One region of the Thioalkalivibrio sp. HL-Eb18 genome, then DNA from elsewhere that is predicted to be linked to it. Evidence: riboswitches for the same ligand, from Rfam matches in the RefSeq annotation. Region 1 holds a riboswitch; the other holds the start of a gene.
The links. A riboswitch is a leader RNA that binds a small molecule or an ion and turns the genes downstream of it on or off. The one in region 1 is predicted to bind cobalamin.
Positions count from the first base shown of each region.

Region 1 (8,444 bases):
TTGAGGCCTGCGGCGCGCAGGGCCTGGGTGTCCTCCACCCACTGTGCGGCCACGTCGTTGCGCGCCAGTGGCTCGGCGCCCGGATCGCGCAGGTCCTGCCCCAGCGAGGCCATGGCGGCTTCCAGTGCCTCTTCCAGCTCGGGGTATTCCTCAAGAATGGTCTCGGACGAGCCATCCAGCGCGAGGCGGGCGGCACGGTCCAGCCACACCAGCTGGTCCTCGTAGAGGTCGCGGAACAGACCCGAGGTGGTGAACAGGGCATCGCGACGGCGATCGCGCCCGGCTTCGTCGAGGTCCATGCGCTCCAGGCCCTGGACGATCCCGCGACTGTTCCAGGCCGGGCGAATGCCCAGCATGTCCATGCCGAAGGCGATCATCACGCCCTCGTCGCGCACGGTATCCGATGCCCAGAGGATGATCGCCTCGCTGCCATCCGCCTCGGGATCGCCGTGCTCGCGGGCATCCGCGGCCAGTTCCTGGCCAATGCCCCAGGCGATGCGTGTGGGCACCAGATCCGCCGCCAGCGCATGGAAGTTGCGCCCGGTCGGCAATACCTCCGGCGTACGGATCGGGTCATTGCCCTGCCCTGGCGGCACGAAACGGCCTTCGAGCGCCGCCAGCAGATGCGCACGCTCGCTGGCCGGGGATCCACGCAGCTTCGCATCCCAGTCGTCGTCGACCGCGTCGTCACCCGCCATCGACTCGAGCATCGTGTCCACAGCCTCGTCGCTCCAGTCGCGTCCGAACACATGCAGCCCCAGCGGCATCTGGTCTTCCTGCATGTCGGTCAGGTAATGCCCGATCTCGTGGACCAGCAACTCCTCGTCCATCTCCGCCAGCGCGGTCGGTGTGGGTTCGTCATGACCCTCATCCGCATGCTCGTCCGCGTGGTCATGCTCATGGGCATGCTCGTGCTCTGCATCCCCGTGTTCCCGGTGATGGACCGCGTCGCGATGTTCGTCGCCGTGTTCGGCTCCGTGGTCTTCGCCATGTCCCGCGTGGTCCTCGTCCTGATGCCCCTCGTGATGATCACCGTGACCATCATGGTGATGCCCGTGATCGTGATGGTGACCCCGCGCCAGTTCACGCTCGATGGTTTCGGTCAGGCCGAGCTCATCGATGCGTTCGCGCAGGGTCTGGACTGCCCGCGAGCGCGTCGCGGCATCCGGCTGCGCGGCGGCCTCGTAGGTCTCCACCAGCTGGCGCAGTTCCAGCAGGCTGTCGTAGAGCTCGGTGGCCGCCAGCGGCGGGGTCAGGTGGCTGATCATCACGCCCATGGCGCGGCGCTTGGCCTGGATGCCCTCACCCACGCCATCGACAATGTAGGGATAGATGATCGGCAAAGCCCCGCCAAGGAGCTCGGGGTAATCATCCGGTGCCAGCCCCGCGCGCCGGCGCGGCAGGAATTCGCGGGTCGAGTGGCGGCCGACGTAGACCAGCGCGTCCGCCTCGAAGTGATCGCGGATCCAGTGGTAGAAGCCGACATACTGGTGGGTCGGCGGGAACGTGGTATTCGCGTGCAGCAGGCGCTCGCTGACCTCCCAGCCGCGCGGCGGCTGCGGGCCGATGAACACATTGCCGAACTCGATCCCCGGGAACAACATCTCGCCGTCGCGGGTCATCGCCTCGCCCGGCGGCTCGCCCCAGCCGGTCAGGCCGGGGATGCCCGTGCGCACCAGCGCCTTGCGCAACTGCTCGGTGGTCGCGTGCGCGTCCTCCCCCGCCAGCGTGGCCTCCCAGGCCTCCTCGTACTGGGCCAGCAGGTCCAGTGCCCGCTCCTGCGCCGCGTGCGGATAACTCTCGAGCATGTGGCGCAGATCACCGACACCGCTTTCCAGCCCAGCTTGCGCGATCTCGACCTTGTCGGCGGCCCTGGCGGCCTCCAGGCGTGCCTGCAGATAGCCGATCGGGCCGTCGACCAGCTCCGCCTGCACCGCGGCGGGCAAGCCGTCGAAATACGCCTGGTACTGATCGCGATCCAGCGAGGCGACCCGGCCGGCGATCGCGTCCAGTGCATCGGCCTGTTCCGGCAGATTCACCGCCCGGTCCTGGATCATGTCCAGCAGGGTCTCGGCATCCTCCGGCACCTCGTCCCCGAGGTCATACCCGGCGGCCTCCAGCCGTTGCAGGATCTCCAGCAGCGATTCCGGGACATCCAGCTTGTCGGCGCCGATATTCTGGCGACCGGGCGGATGGTTGTAGTACACGACCGCGACCCGCTTGTCTGCGTTGTCCAGCTGGCGCAGCCGGTCCCACCGCTGCATCCGGTCGGCCAGGGCCTCCACCCGCTCGCCCACCGGCTCGGGCAGGGCCAGTTGCACGCCAGTGCGTTCGTCCCGCGTGGGCTCGCCAGCCGTCGCCAGCACCATCGGCTGGCTGGCGCCCTGCAATTCCGGCATGGCCACATGATAGTGGACCTTGTCCCAGGGGATGCCCTCGTGCGAGAGCCGCCACTCGGTCTCGCTCACGTCCGCCAGGCGAATCCCCTTGACCACCGGGACATCCAGTTCGGCGAAGGCCTCGGCCACCGCCTCGCGGTTGCCACCGCCGCCCACAACGAAGTCCTGCAGGCTGACGATCCCGCTCAGCTCGGCGGGCGCCGCCGATGCGGCGAGCTTCTCGACCGCCTCGCGACTGGCCCCACCCCAGCGCGCGAGTACCGCGAAGCACTGGATATCCCGGGCCTCCAGTGCCTCGCAGGTCGCATCCAGCAGCTCGCGGTCACCAGGACGGTCACCGGTATCCAGGTCCAGCACGGCCACGGCCGGCCTGGCATCCAGGCCAAGATCCTCCGGATCGGCGACCGACTGGCCATCCCGGTAATAGCGGATGGTCTCGCGCGGATCCGGTTCCGGCACCTCGATCGAGTGCCCGCCCCGGGCAGCCAGCCAGCGGATGAGGCCCTCCATGTTCTCCGGTGTGCGGCCCTGATAGAACGCTCGTCCGGTCAGCCAGTCGGCCTGGTTTGAGAAGCGCTCCTGCTGCCGGGCCAGATGCTCGCGCGGATCCTCGCCCGCTTCGGGATTCTCGGCCAGTTCGGTCCGGGCCTCCTCGTCCAGTCCGTCGAGCACGGCCTGGCCGTCGATGCGGGACAGCGCAGTCAGACGCCGTTCGCTATTGATCGCGAGAATCGGCGCTGACTCGGCCGGCGGCTCTTCGCGCAGCAGACGTTCGAGACGACCGGCCTGATCCCCGAACACCGCTGCCACGAGTACCGCGTCGGCATCGCGCCACAGCGCCTGGACGGACGAGTCCGACTTGTCCGCCAGCTGCTCCGGAGTGCGCAGCACCACCTCGGCATCCGGCACGGCCTCCAGGAATCGATGCGCACCGGCGGCCACCTCGGGGGCCGAGCGCTCGGAGACGATGCCGACGATTTTGGGATCCGCCCAGGCGGGCGCGCTCCACAGCACAATCACCAGCAAAACCACGCTGCGTTTCCAGAAGGACATGCGATAAACCCCGAAGAAAATCCGATGGGGCGACGCCACCGGTACCGTGGTGGCGCCGCCAGTCCGTTATGCCCAGGAAGGTGCCGTGGAAACGGCACCCGAAAACCGGCAAAGGCAGATGAAGTCAGCCGCGCTTGTTGGCCGGCTGCCAGAGGACTTCCGCGCCATTCTCGTGGCGTGCAAGCACACGGCAGAGCACAAACAGAAGATCCGACAGGCGGTTGATGTAGGCCAGCGAACTGGGCCGCAGCGCCTCGTGGTGATTCACCGCCACCAGACGACGTTCCGCGCGCCGACAGACCGTACGGGCGATGTGGCAGTCGGCCGTGGCCGGGCCACCGCCCGGCAGGATGAACTCCTCGAGCGGCGGCAGTTCGGCATTGAAGCTTTCCAGCTCCACATCGAGCCGCTCCACAGAGGCATCCGGCAGTGCCTGATGCCCCGGCACTGCCAGCTCCGCCCCCAGGTCAAACAGCTCGTGCTGAACCAGGGCCAGCACGCGCCGGACCTCTTCCGGGAGATCGTGGATCAGGACCCGGCCCACGACACTGTTCAGCTCGTCCACATCACCAAACGCCTCGACACGGTGGCTGTCCTTGTCCACCCGCGAGCCATCCCCCAGGCCCGTCCGGCCCTCGTCACCCGTGCGGGTCACAATCTTCGACAGTCGATTACCCATGCATCACCTCTGCTGGTAGCGCAGCTTGACGAAGGCGGCCCGCCCCGGCTGGTTGTACCCTCCGGCGGTCTCGTAGTCCTTGTCGAACACGTTGTTGACCGTCGCCTGAAGCTGCCATTCGGGCGCAATCTGATAGCTCGCACGCAGGTTAACCAAGCCATAGCCGGATAGCCGATCGACATTATCGACTCGATTGTAAGAGCGGCTTTTTGCGATTACCGACCCACCGAGAGAAAAATCTTGGAACTTTCGATCCAAATCATAACGAGCCGTGATCGGCGAACGGCGGGGAAGCTCGTTTCCAGTCTCTCGATCTTCTGCATCCAGCAACGTTAGCGAGGCACGCGAAACCCACTGTCCATGCGCATAACCGCCTTCCAGTTCCAAACCACGAATTCGCGCTTCATCCACATTTTGCGGCTGGAGAACATCAGTGCGGGAGTCACCGTCGTCACAATTCGCGATACAAACGTTGCTGATTAGGTCATCAACGCCTGTTTCAAAGACCGCCGCGTCCAAGTAATACGGTCCGCTGGTATAGCGAGCACCGAGCTCGAAGGTCCGTGAGTTCTCGGCCGCCAGCTCCGGGTTCCCAAAGCCCGGGAAATACAGATCATTGAAAGTCGGCGCCTTGAACGCAGTGCCGTAGGACGCCCGCAGACGCAGCGGGTCGGTCATCTGAAAGCCCCAGGCCACCTGTCCGGTGACCTTGTCACCAAACTGTTCGTTGTCGTCGTAGCGCAGGCTGCCTTCCAGGTCGTGGCGACCCATGTCGACCTGAACAACGGAATACGCTCCTAGGTTGTAGCGCGATTCCTCGTCGTAAACGGTATCGCTCGCCACACGATCCTCGTAGGCATCGATACCGGTGATGACGAGGACATTGTCCGCAACCTCAATGTCGTTGCGCCAGTCGACCATATCGCGACGGGTATCGAACTGGGAAAAGAATTCCCCCCCAAGAAAATTGTCCGATTCGTCGCGACTGTGCCCTGCAGAGAGCTCGGTGTCCCAGCGCTGAGTGACGGGAATTCTCACGCCGGCGCGAAGCGCGGCATGGACGAAGTCGGATTCATCCGGAGCGAAGATCGAGCCACTGTCGAATTCGGTCGTGCCCTCCGAATAAAGGACATTCCCGAAGAACTCGACGCCATTATCCAGACGGTGCGAGACCTTGGTTGCCAACGAGGTGTTGTCGTAGCCATCCCGGTCGTCGTCACCGACATCGTCCTGCACGTTAATGCCGTCGGTCGCGAAGTGGCTGAGCGAGAAACTGTAGTTCGTGCTCTCGGTACCACCCGCGACACCGACGCCGGCCTCGCGGGTATTGAAACTGCCACCGCCGACGAAGGCGTTGACCTTGGGCGGACCCTTGCGGCCCTCACGGGTAAAGACTTGAACAACGCCGCCGATCGCGTCCGAACCATAGATGCTGGTGCGCGGACCGCGCACGATCTCCACGCGCTCGATCTCCTCCGGAGGCAGGAACTGCCAACTTGCGCCACCCGTGGTCGCAGAGCCCATGCGCACGCCGTCGATCAACAGCAGCGTATGGTCAGAGCTCGTGCCACGCGTATACACCGAAGTGGACTTGCCGAAGGCGCTGTTCTGAGAGGTTTCGATCCCGGCGCGGCCCTCCAGCAGATCGGTGAACTGTTGCGGCTGCAGGCGCTCGATCTCTTCGCGGTCGATGACGGTAACCGAGGACAGGGTCTCGTCGACGGTCTGCGCGATACGCGCGGCCGTGACCTGAACCACATCGAGGGTGTGCGCTTCGGCATTGGAGTCTGGCGTGTCGGCCAGAAGCGGGGTCGTGGCCAGCAGGATGGCCGTGGAAAGTGCTGTGCGTTTCATGTCGTCCGTGTCTCCCGGCGAGCCGCCCGCACGCCGTTGATTCATCGGGATCACGCAGACGAGGGAAGATAGACACGAGGGGGACCCAGCACAGCCGCTATGCGACCAGGCCTGATCATCCGCCTCGCATGCCCGCCGCATGCCGCGCGATCATTCCCTGGCCGGTCTCCGGGCTGACGAGCGTTCCGGTGCGGCGCCTTCCCGAACGATTCCGTTCAGTGGCATGTGCCGCGACCATCAGAGGCCATCATGGCCTCTCGCTCGATCACCGTTGCGGGGGCAGCGTCGGATTCGTCCGCAGGCATCCAGATACCTTTGGCGGGCTCACCGAACTTCCCGTTTAACCCGCCGGCGAGACACGCCGACGGGCACCAGAAAACGCACGAAAGCCTACACCATTGGTCAAGAAATTACCAGACCCGGGAAACGCGCAACGTCAGGATCGCTGGGCCTCTGCCTGCACATAGCGCACACCGCGCTTGAGCAACCGGCCCCAGGACTTGTCCTGCAGCATGGCGTCGAACTCCGGCGAACGCTCGGCACGCAACGCCACCGGCGGCATCTGTGCGCCCTCGTCCACCGGGTGCGCGGCCAGCATCTCCAAGCGCTCCTGATTGGCACCATATTGCTGTACCAGGAAATCACGCATGGAGTCGGACAGGGGCAGGTGGTAGATGCGTGTCAGGCGCAGCGCCAGCCACTCCGCCATACGTCCGAGATCCTGGCGCACCATGCGCACCATGGCCGAGCCCAGGCCCGCCTTGGCATCCGCATTCATGCCGACGTACAGCCCCCCGAGATAGGCGGCCGGATTTGCATAGATCGCACGCTGGATACTCGGGTTGGTCAGGTCGACCAGAGGCTCGAGAATCAGTGCGAGCTGGATGCCGATGCGCTTGGCGGTGTCCGCATCCAGCAGGTGTCCGCCAAAGTAGAACAGGTCGCCCTCGCGCCGGATGCCGAGCTCGGACAGGTATTCACAAAACCGGTCGGCCAGGCGCAGTTTCTGGTCATCCGTCAGTTCGATCACCTCCTCGCTCACCCGAATACCGCGCGCACTGCGCTTGAACCAGCTTTGCTGCCCCTTCTTCTCGACCTCCCGGCGTCGCAGCGCCTCCCAGCGCTCGACCGCAGCGGTATAGCGACTCTGCGCCTGCATCAGCTGGTCCCGTGCCGCGCGCAGGTCCTCAACCTGACGCAGCGCCCGCCCAAGCAATCGGCCCTCCGGCGAGTTCACGGGCGGGCGGGCCTGCTCCAGCTTCGCGAGTGCATCCAGCACATCGCGCCCGAGGTCGAGGGTCGACGCACGCAGGACCTGCGGATCCAGCCCACTGGCCGGGCTTTGTGCCAGCAACATCGCCAGCGAACGCAGGCGGCTGACCACGCCCGCCTGCGCAACACGGAAACGGTTGCCCTGGTACTCGAGCCGGTCCAGCGCATGCCCCAGCCGCCAGCCACCTGACCACTCGAAACTCAACCGCCGGATCTGCCGCCCGTTGACCATCTCGAAGGCCAGCACAAACATGGCCTGCGCATCATCCAGTGTGCAGCGCGACAGGTCGTCCGAGTCCGCCGCGGAGAACAGGCGGTCCAGAAACTGATCGATCCGCCGGACGCCATCCTCGCGCGTCGGCGCGACGCCCTGCAGCCGGTCGCGCAGCGGGTCCGCCAGCTCGGAGGCATCGTGGTGCAGTTTTTCCAGCGCGGCCAGACGCGCATCCGCCGTGGCGTCCACCAAGTCCGCCACGCGCGAGCGCAGCCCCAGTCGGCGGTAGATCTCGATCTGCTCGGCCGCCGCCGCGAGGCTGGTATCGCCCGTCATTTCGCGCACCGCGACCGCGACGCCTTCCGGAGAGATATCCACCTCGTGCAGCAGCACCTCGGCGGCCTTGCGCCGTCGCATGTCCGGTGCCATCTCGGCCATCGCCAGATCGCGCGTCACGAACAGCAGATCCGGCAACAGGTCGATCGTATTACGCAGCTGATCGCGCGAGCGCTCCTGCCGCTTGCCCCGCGTGGCATCGGCAATGAATCGCGCCAGCAGGCCAATCACCCCGAACAGCAGCGTGTAGACCGCAAAGAAGATGAAATTCTGGGCCGGGGCGGCGTGACCAAAGCCCAGGAAGTAGCCCCCCTGCATTGCGAGGAAGGTCACCGGGCCGGCCGCCCACAACAGCTGCAGCATGTTCAGCGACCAGGGCACCTTGCGCGCAGTCGCCGCGACCTCGGTGATCCGGCTGCGTCCGGCGGCCTCGATCAGCACATGGTCCTGGCTCGGACTGGCGGCCTGGGGGGCCTCCTGCCGCTGTTGCCGCTTGCGAAACCTGCCAAACACCCGTCGTCCCTGCCCCTTCAGCGTTTCCGTGAAGTGTAGGGAAAACAGAGAGGTTGCGGGTGTCCGGTCAGGAAAAAATACTCAGAGAACCAGGAAGTAGTCCGCGATCCCTACGCGGCACTGC
Region 1 is NZ_KB822965.1:57,652-66,095, forward strand. Features, by position in the region: gene F813_RS0106045 (cobaltochelatase subunit CobN) at 1-3,452, opposite strand, end outside; gene F813_RS0106050 (cob(I)yrinic acid a,c-diamide adenosyltransferase) at 3,577-4,131, opposite strand; gene F813_RS0106055 (TonB-dependent receptor domain-containing protein) at 4,135-5,985, opposite strand; cobalamin riboswitch at 6,127-6,376, opposite strand; gene F813_RS0106060 (hypothetical protein) at 6,422-8,320, opposite strand; gene F813_RS0106065 (cyclopropane-fatty-acyl-phospholipid synthase family protein) at 8,431-8,444, opposite strand, start outside.

Region 2 (8,444 bases), on a different contig from region 1:
CGAGTTCGCCCTCCCTCACCGCGACCACTTCGTGTCCAGCCGCCCGCCAGGCACGGGCGTGCTCGTTGTAGCTCGGCTCCAGTACCCCGACACGGGCAGGCCCCGCTCGCAGCCGGGGCAGCGCCTGAATCGCCGCCTGGGAACCGGCGACCGGCAGTAACGATGCAGCGCCGTAGTACGCCCGGGCGGCGGCCTCCAGCCCGTCCTCGTCCTCCGGGAGGCGCTGCCAGGCCTCGGCGGGCACCGGTCCGACGGGATAACCCTGCGGGTTGATCCCCGTGGACAGGTCCAGCCACTGCGCCTCGGGGATCCCGTAATGCGCCGCCGCCGCACGCACACCGCCCCCGTGGACCTGCTTCAGCGGCCCGCTCGCGGATTCGGTTGTGGCGTTAGACGAATACAAGAATCAGTACTCCTGTGGCGATGGCCACCAGCCAGATCGCCAGCGCGTGATCGACCAGCCGCAGTGCGGCATCGATGGCACCCGGGCCCGGGGCGGCGCCGGCACCGAGGACCGGCCGATCCTCGGTACCCCCGGCATAGTGCGCCGGACCGCCCAGCGTCACCCCCAGCGCCCCTGCCCCGGCGGCCATCACCGGTCCCGCGTTCGGGCTCTTCCAGCGTCTGCCCTGGTCGCGCCAGCAGCGCAGCGCCGTCCGCGTCTGTCCGGCCAGCGCATAGGCCAGGCTGGTCAGGCGTGCCGGGACCCAGTTGAGGATATCGTCCAGCCGCGCCGCGACCCGCCCGAAGCGTGCATGGCGCGGCGTGCGGTAGCCCCACATCGCATCCAGCGTGTTCACCAGACGGTAGACCACGACACCCGCCGCACCCGCGACCAGGAACCAGAATACCGTCGCGAACACCGCGTCGTTGCCGTTCTCCAGCACCGACTCCGCCGTGGCCGCACGAACACCGGACGCGTCCAGCTCCGAAGTATCGCGGCTGACCAGCATGCCCACTGCCTGTCGGGCGCCAGGAAGGTCCCCGGCCTGCAGGGCATCAATCACGCGACGGGCGTGCTCCTCCAGCCCGCGCCCGCCGAGCGCCAGCCACAGCACGGCCAGCTCCACCAGCCAGCCGCCCGGGAGGCGGCTCAGCCACCAGGCCGCCAGCCCGAAGGGCACGACCAGCACCAGCACCCAGAAGCCGCCGCGCCAGACCGAATCCGCGTGGCCGATCCGCTCCGCCCCGGCCGCCAGCATCCCGAATCCTGCCAGCGGATGGCCTCGCCGCGGGTCCCCCAGCAGCCGATCCAGTACCAGAGCGGCGACCAGCAGTGCGAAGGTGGTCATGCGCGGCGTCGAGCCGCGCGCGGCGCATCCGCACTCGAGTCCCGTTGTTGTTCCCAGCGATTCTCGAACACCAGCTCGTCCAGCGGCCGCCGCTGATCCCAGCCCTCGGTTTCCAGCATGGGCCGCTCGTAGAACGCATCCACATGCCCCAGGCAGAGGATCGCGATCGGCCAGGCCCCTTCCGGCATACCCAGTTCGCGCGCCAGCCAGTCCGGGTCGAACAGGGATACCCAGCCCATGCCCAGGCCCTCGGCCCGCGCCGCCAGCCACAGGTTCTGGATCGCACAGGCTGCGGAGCACAGATCCATCTCCGGGATCGTGCGCCGACCCAGCACGTAGCGCTCGCGCCCGTCGGTCAGGGCCACCACGAGCAGCTCGCCGGCATCGCGGATACCCTCGAGCTTCAGCCGATGCACCTCCGCGGCTCGCTCGCCACAGGCCTCGGCCGTGCGCGACTGTTCGGCCGCCACATGGCCATGCAGCGCGTCGCGCAGCCGCAGGTCCGTCACCCGCAGAAAGCGCCAGGGCTGCATGTAGCCCACACTGGGCGCCTGATGAGCGGCCTCCAGTAGCCGCCGCAACGTATCGGCGTCCACCGGGTCCGGGCGGAAATGGCGCATGTCCCGGCGCTCGCCGATCACGCGATACACCGCCGCCCGCTCCGCCGAGGCGAACGCGTTCGGATTCTCTTCTGACTGGTTGGGAGCTGGGGCCGTCATGAGGTTCCGTCGAGGCGACGGCACGGCGAAGACACGAAGGAACAGGCATCAAGCCAGCACGCCTGCGCCCTCGACCGTTGCCCGCCGCACGGTCGCAGGATGAATCACCGCCAGGCCGGTCTCCGGGCTTGCGAGCGTCGGACCATGCCGATCGGCAGACGCCTTCCCAGGTGCAGGACCCAGTGGCCAGTCTGCTTCGCCGCTCGCTTACCGTTGCGGGGGCAGCGCCGGACTTGCACCGGCTTCCCGTTTCACCTGCGCACTGCAGGCACCTGGCGAAAGCGAGACATGATACGCGCTCGGGCCACCCGCGACCAATTTGGGCACCAAACCATCTGGCCCTTGCTGCTATGATGAAGCGCTTTCGCTACCCGTTCGGCGCCCCGAAAACACGGTATTTTCTACATTACGACCAATCCACAACCATCGGATTTTTAATGACTTTAACCGCCATAAAACGCCAGTTGACGCTCCTTGTCACGATACTCCTGTGCGCGGCACCGGCACTGGCCGAACCGGTCACGGTGACCGACGACGACGATCGCGAGGTCACGCTCGACCGGCCCGCCGAACGCATCGTCAGCCTGGCCCCGCACATCACCGAAGTCCTGTTCGCCGTCGGCGCCGGAGACAAGCTGGTGGGCGTCACCCAGCACAGCGATTTTCCGCCGGAGGCGGAGATGATCCCGCGAGTCGGCGGCTACAGCCGCATCGATCTGGAACGCGTGGTCGAAATGGACCCGGACCTGGTGGTCGCCTGGCGCAGTGGCAATTCCAGCTCGCAGATCGAGCGCCTGCGCGATCTGGGACTGAACGTCTATGTCTCGGAACCGCGCAGTTTCGAAGGGGTGGCCTCCAGCATGCGTCGCATGGCCCAGCTCGCGGGTACGGAGGAACACGGTGAAGAGGCGGTGCAGGCCTTTCTCGACGAGATCGAGACGCTACGGCTCGACTATGCCGACCGCGACCCGGTCCCGCTGTTCTACCAGGTCTGGGAGCAGCCCCTGATGACGGTCAACGACGAACACCTGATCAGCGAGGCCATCCGCCTGTGCGGGGGCGACAACGTGTTCGGCCACCTGGACCGCCTGGTACCGCGCATGGATCGCGAGGCCGTGATCGACGCCGACCCGGAGGTGATCATTGGCGGCGGCATGGGCGAGGACCGTCCGGACTGGGTGATTGCCTGGGAACAATGGGAGTACATGACCGCGGTGCAGCGTGACAACCTGTTCTTCATCCCGCCGTCGCTCCTCCAGCGTCACACCCCGCGGATTGCCGAAGGAACCCGGCTGATGTGCGAGGAACTCGAACGCGCCCGCCAGCGCCGGACGGACTGATCCTCCGTGACCCGCTCCTTCCTCCTCGCCACGGGGGTCCTGCTCCCGGCGTCACTGCTCGCGATCCTGGTCGCCCTGGCCTACGGCAGTGTCGCCATCCCCCTCGACGACCTGCTCGCGGTGATTCAGGGCGAAGGCAGCCGCCTGCACAGCACGCTGGTGCTGGAACTGCGCCTTCCGCGCGCCCTGGCCGCGTTCGCCGCCGGCGGGCTGCTGGGCGTCGCCGGCGCTTTGATGCAGGTGTTGCTGCGCAACCCGCTGGCCGACCCCTATGTGCTGGGTCTCTCCGGCGGGGCTTCCGTGGGCGCCCTGCTGGCCATGCTCGCGGGCCTGTCGATGTTCTCGGTCTCGGTCGCCGCATTCGCGGGTGCGCTGCTGTCCACGGTGATCGTCTTCGGCCTCGCGCACGGCACCGGCAGCTGGACCCCGACCCGGTTGCTGCTGACCGGAGTGGTCGTAGCGGCCGGCTGGGGCGCCGTCATCAGCTTCCTCTTAGCCGTAAGCCCGACCGCGGAGCTGCCCGGAATGCTGTACTGGCTGATGGGCGATGTCTCTCACGCCCGCAACCCGTACCCCGCCTGGGGCGTGCTGGTACTGGTGGTGCTGCTGGCACTGCCCCTGGGACGGACCCTGAACGTCCTGGCGCGCGGCCCGATGCAGGCGGCCGCGCTGGGCGTGGCCGTGCGTCCGGTGGAGTGGACGATTTACGTCGCTGCGGCACTGATCACAGCCACGGCGGTCATGCAGGTCGGCGCGGTGGGCTTTGTCGGGCTGATCGTGCCGCACATGCTCCGACTGGTCTTCGGCAACGACCAGCGTGTGATCCTGCCGGCCTCGGCGCTGGGCGGCGGCATTCTGCTGACGCTGGCCGACACCCTCGCCCGCACGATGATCGCCCCGGAGCAGTTGCCCGTCGGCGTAATCACCGCGATGCTGGGGGTTCCCGTGTTCCTGTTCCTGCTGTACCGGAGCCGCTGATGCCTCCGCACACTGCCCATCCCCAACGCCACGGCGATCCCCATGCGCCCGGTGCAGAGAGCGTGCACGAGGCGCCCGGACCGGACACCCTGCTGGCGACCCACGATCTGGTCATCGACATCCCGGAACGCGCCAGCGGCACGCCCCTGGACCTGACCATCAACCCGGGACAGTGCTGGGGCATCCTCGGCCCGAATGGCGCGGGCAAGAGCACCCTGCTGCATACCCTGGCCGGGCTGCGCGACGCCCGCACCGGAGAGATCCATGTGCAAGGCCGCCCGCTCCCCGACTACTCCCGTGCCCGCCTGGCGCGCGAACTGGGTCTGGTGTTCCAGAAGCACCACGACGGGTTCCCCGCAACGGTACTGGAGACCGCCTTGATCGGCCGCCACCCTTACCTGCGACCCTGGGACATCGAGACCGCCGAGGACTACGCCCAGGCCCGCGCCGCACTGGCCCGGATGGACCTGGCCGCGCTGGAACACCGCCTGGTGGACACCCTGTCCGGCGGCGAGCGCCAGCGCCTGGCCATCGCCACCGTGCTCACCCAGAACCCGCGGCTCCTGCTGCTGGACGAGCCCACCAGCCAGCTGGATCTGCACCACCAGGTCGCGGTGCTGGACCACATCCGCGGCATCGCCCGGGGCGACCGCGCCGCGATCCTGGTGCTGCACGACGTGAACCTGGCGGTACGCTACTGCGATCACCTGCTGCTGATGTTCCCCGACGGCAAGGCCTGCTGGGGCCCCACACGAACGATGCTGGTACCGTCCGCGCTGGAACGGCTGTACAACCAGCCCCTGAGCGTAGGCGAGATCGACGGCCAGCCGGTATTCCTGCCCACAATCCCGTAAGGCGACCCTCATGGAGTTCTTCCGCACCCTGCCCCTGCGGGCTAGCACCGATTCCCTGCAGGCCAAGCTGACCGTGCCGGCCCTTCCCCGGCTTTGCCCCGCCATCGACACGCTTGTTGAAGAGGCCGGGCCGGATGCCGGGGTCGTCTACTGCCTGTGGGGCGAGTTTCGTGTCCGGCGCGAGTGCATCAATGGCGGGGTACGCTTCAGCCTGCCGGGCTGCCCGAACGCACTCGCCTGGACCCTGACGACCGGGCATCCGCCGACCCCGGAGGCGGTCATGCTGCACCTGACCATCAACCGCCAGGAACACGACCCGGATTTCGTCGAGAGCCTAGAATTCTTTGCCGATAGCTGGCTGGAGCTGACATCGCTGCAGCCGCCCCATGACGGGCCCTGAATGCAATTTTCTTTTGCTTTCATGGTCGGTATGGTTGCAGGGTTGCCCAAGGAGATGTCATGACCCCCACACCGCCGGACAGCGTACGCACAGCCCACCCGACCCAGGACGGCGCGGGTGTGAAGATTCGCCGCATCCATGACTTTGGCGGCGGCCTGGACCCCTTCCTGATGCTCGACGAGCTGAAGGCCAGTGCGAAGGAGGACTACGTCGGCGGATTCCCGTCCCACCCGCATCGCGGCTTCGAGACGCTGACCTACCTCGTCCACGGCGGCCTGACCCACGAGGATTCAATGGGCAATCAGGGTCGCGTGGAGGCCGGCGAGGCCCAGTGGATGAGTGCCGGGCGCGGGGTCATCCACTCCGAGATGCCCCTGCTGGACTCGGACGGGCTGCACGGCTTCCAGCTCTGGGTGAACCTGCCGGCACGGCGCAAGATGGACCCGCCGCGCTACCGCGACGTGCGCGCCGACGCGATGCGCCACCTGCCGGAAGACGACGGCCCGCTGCACTTCAAGGCGATTGCCGGGTCCTGGCAGACCAGCGCCGGGGATACCGAAGGCCCACTGGAGCAGATCGGCGAAGGCGCGGCGATGGCGGATCTGAGCCTGCCGGCCGGCTACCGCCTGTCGCTGGCCGTCCAGCTGGATGACCGGGTGCTCGCCTATGTCTATGACGGCGAGCTCACCGGGCTGAAGACGGGCCAGCTAGGCACCTGGAGCGGACAGACGCAGATCCACCTGATCGCCCAGCAGGATGCGCGGGTGCTGCTGTTCAAGGGCCGCCCGCTGGCCGAACCGATCGCCCACTACGGCCCGTTCGTGATGAACACTCCCGACGAGATCGAGCAGGCGATCAGCGACTACCAGTCCGGCCAGCTCGCGGCCGAGCCGGCCAGTATCGACTGATCCGGCCGGGGCTTCGCGGGCAGGCCCGCTCCCACAGTGATCGAGTGAGCGCTGCCTGTCGAAGCCATCGCCCCCTGTAGGAGCCGCCTTGGCGGCGAAGCCCCTGCCCACGCCGGCCAGCTCCCCGAACCACCCGTTCATCAGTGTTTCTCTAGTCGCTCGCCTCGTTGTCGTCCTCGCGCGCCCAGCCCATCGTGCGCTTTACGGCCTTTTTCCAGCCTCGGTAATAGCGATCGCGGGTGGGCGCATCCATCTGCGGTTCGAATACGCGGTCCAGCTGGCTTTTTTGCTCCAGTTCGTCGCGCGTCCAGAAACCCACGGCCAGTCCCGCCAGATAAGCGGCCCCCAGCGCGGTGGACTCCGTAACCACCGGGCGCTCGACATTGACCCCGAGCATGTCCGCCTGGAACTGCATCATCACGTTGTTGGCGACCGCACCGCCGTCGACGCGCAGCCCTTTCAGCGCGATGCCAGAGTCCTGCTCCATCGCGTCGATCACGTCCTTCGTCTGGTAGGCCAGCGAGTCCAGCGTGGCGCGGGTGATGTGTTCCTTGCGCGTACCGCGCGTCAGCCCGAAAATCGCCCCGCGGGCATACATATCCCAGTACGGCGCCCCCAGCCCCGCGAATGCCGGGACGACATAAACGCCGTCGGAATCCTCCACCTTGCTCGCGTAGTACTCCGAGTCCTCGGCCGAGTCGATCAGCTTGAGCTCGTCGCGCAGCCACTGGATCGCGGCGCCGGCGATAAAGATGGAGCCCTCCAGCGCATACTCGACCTGGCCATCGACGCTCCAGGCGACGGTCGTGAGCAGCCCCGAGTGCGAGGCGACCGGCTTGGTGCCGGTGTTCATCAGGAGAAAGCAGCCGGTGCCATAGGTGTTCTTGGCCATCCCGCGCCCGAAACAGGTCTGCCCGAAGAGCGCGGCGTGCTGGTCGCCGGCCACGCCGGCGATGGGGATCTCGCTGGCGCCGAACATCTCCGTCCCCGTATGCCCCAGCACCTCGCTGGACGCACGGACTTCGGGGAGCATGGCCCGCGGGATTTCCAGCGCGTCCAGCAGCGTGTCGTCCCAGTCCAGTTCGTGGATGTTGAACAGCTGCGTGCGCGAGGCGTTGGAGACATCGGTTACATGCCGCTCACCCCGGGTGAGATTCCAGATCAGCCAGGTGTCCATGGTGCCGAACAGCAGCTCGCCGCGCTCCGCGCGCTCGCGCGCACCGTCCACGTGGTCGAGCAGCCATCGCAGTTTGGTCCCGGAAAAGTAGGCATCCACCACCAGACCCGTGCGGCTGCGGATCATCTCCTCCAGCCCGCGCGCCTTCAGTTCATCGCAGAAACTGGCGGTGCGCCGGTCCTGCCAGACGATTGCCGGGTGGATCGGCTTGCCCGTCTCGCGGTCCCAGACCACGGTGGTCTCGCGCTGGTTGGTGATGCCGATGGCGGCGAGCTGGGCCGGCTTGATGCCGCGGGTCTCCAGCACCTCGCGTGCGGCCCCGATCTGGGTGCCCCAGATCTCCATCGCGTCGTGCTCGACCCAACCGGGCTCCGGGTAGTGCTGAGTGAATTCGCGCTGGGCGACACCGATGATCGCCGCATCACGATCGAACAGGATCGCCCGGCAACTGGTCGTGCCCTGATCCAGGGCCAGGATGTACTCGCCGTCCATGTTCCCTCCTCGTGCAGCGGGGGACTCGGCGCGGCGCACCCGCGCGGTGTCAGCCCGCCTCGATCAGTTCGACGGTGTTGCCGTCCGGGTCGCGGACGAACGCGGCAGGCCGCCCGGACTGGCTGCGCTCGGCCGAATGCCCGGCGTTCTCCAGGCGTTGCAGCAAAGGTTCCAGACCGTGCACACGCAGGGCCAGGTGGCGGTCTCGGCCACCGCGTACACCGCGTTCGGTGGCATCCGGATTGGGCACGCAGAGCAGATGCAGCGTCTGGCCGCCGCCCAGG
Region 2 is NZ_KB822969.1:87,388-95,831, reverse strand. Features, by position in the region: gene cobD (threonine-phosphate decarboxylase CobD) at 1-337, opposite strand, end outside; gene cbiB (adenosylcobinamide-phosphate synthase CbiB) at 390-1,292, opposite strand; gene bluB (5,6-dimethylbenzimidazole synthase) at 1,289-2,011, opposite strand; cobalamin riboswitch at 2,107-2,302, opposite strand; gene F813_RS0108970 (cobalamin-binding protein) at 2,449-3,351, shown strand; gene F813_RS0108965 (iron ABC transporter permease) at 3,358-4,329, shown strand; gene F813_RS0108960 (ABC transporter ATP-binding protein) at 4,329-5,183, shown strand; gene F813_RS0108955 (hypothetical protein) at 5,194-5,583, shown strand; gene F813_RS0108950 (pirin family protein) at 5,643-6,491, shown strand; gene glpK (glycerol kinase GlpK) at 6,643-8,160, opposite strand; gene F813_RS0108940 (VOC family protein) at 8,210-8,444, opposite strand, start outside.
Region 2: linked by a shared signal. The riboswitch ahead of bluB (5,6-dimethylbenzimidazole synthase) and the one ahead of F813_RS0106055 (TonB-dependent receptor domain-containing protein) in region 1 are both predicted to bind cobalamin.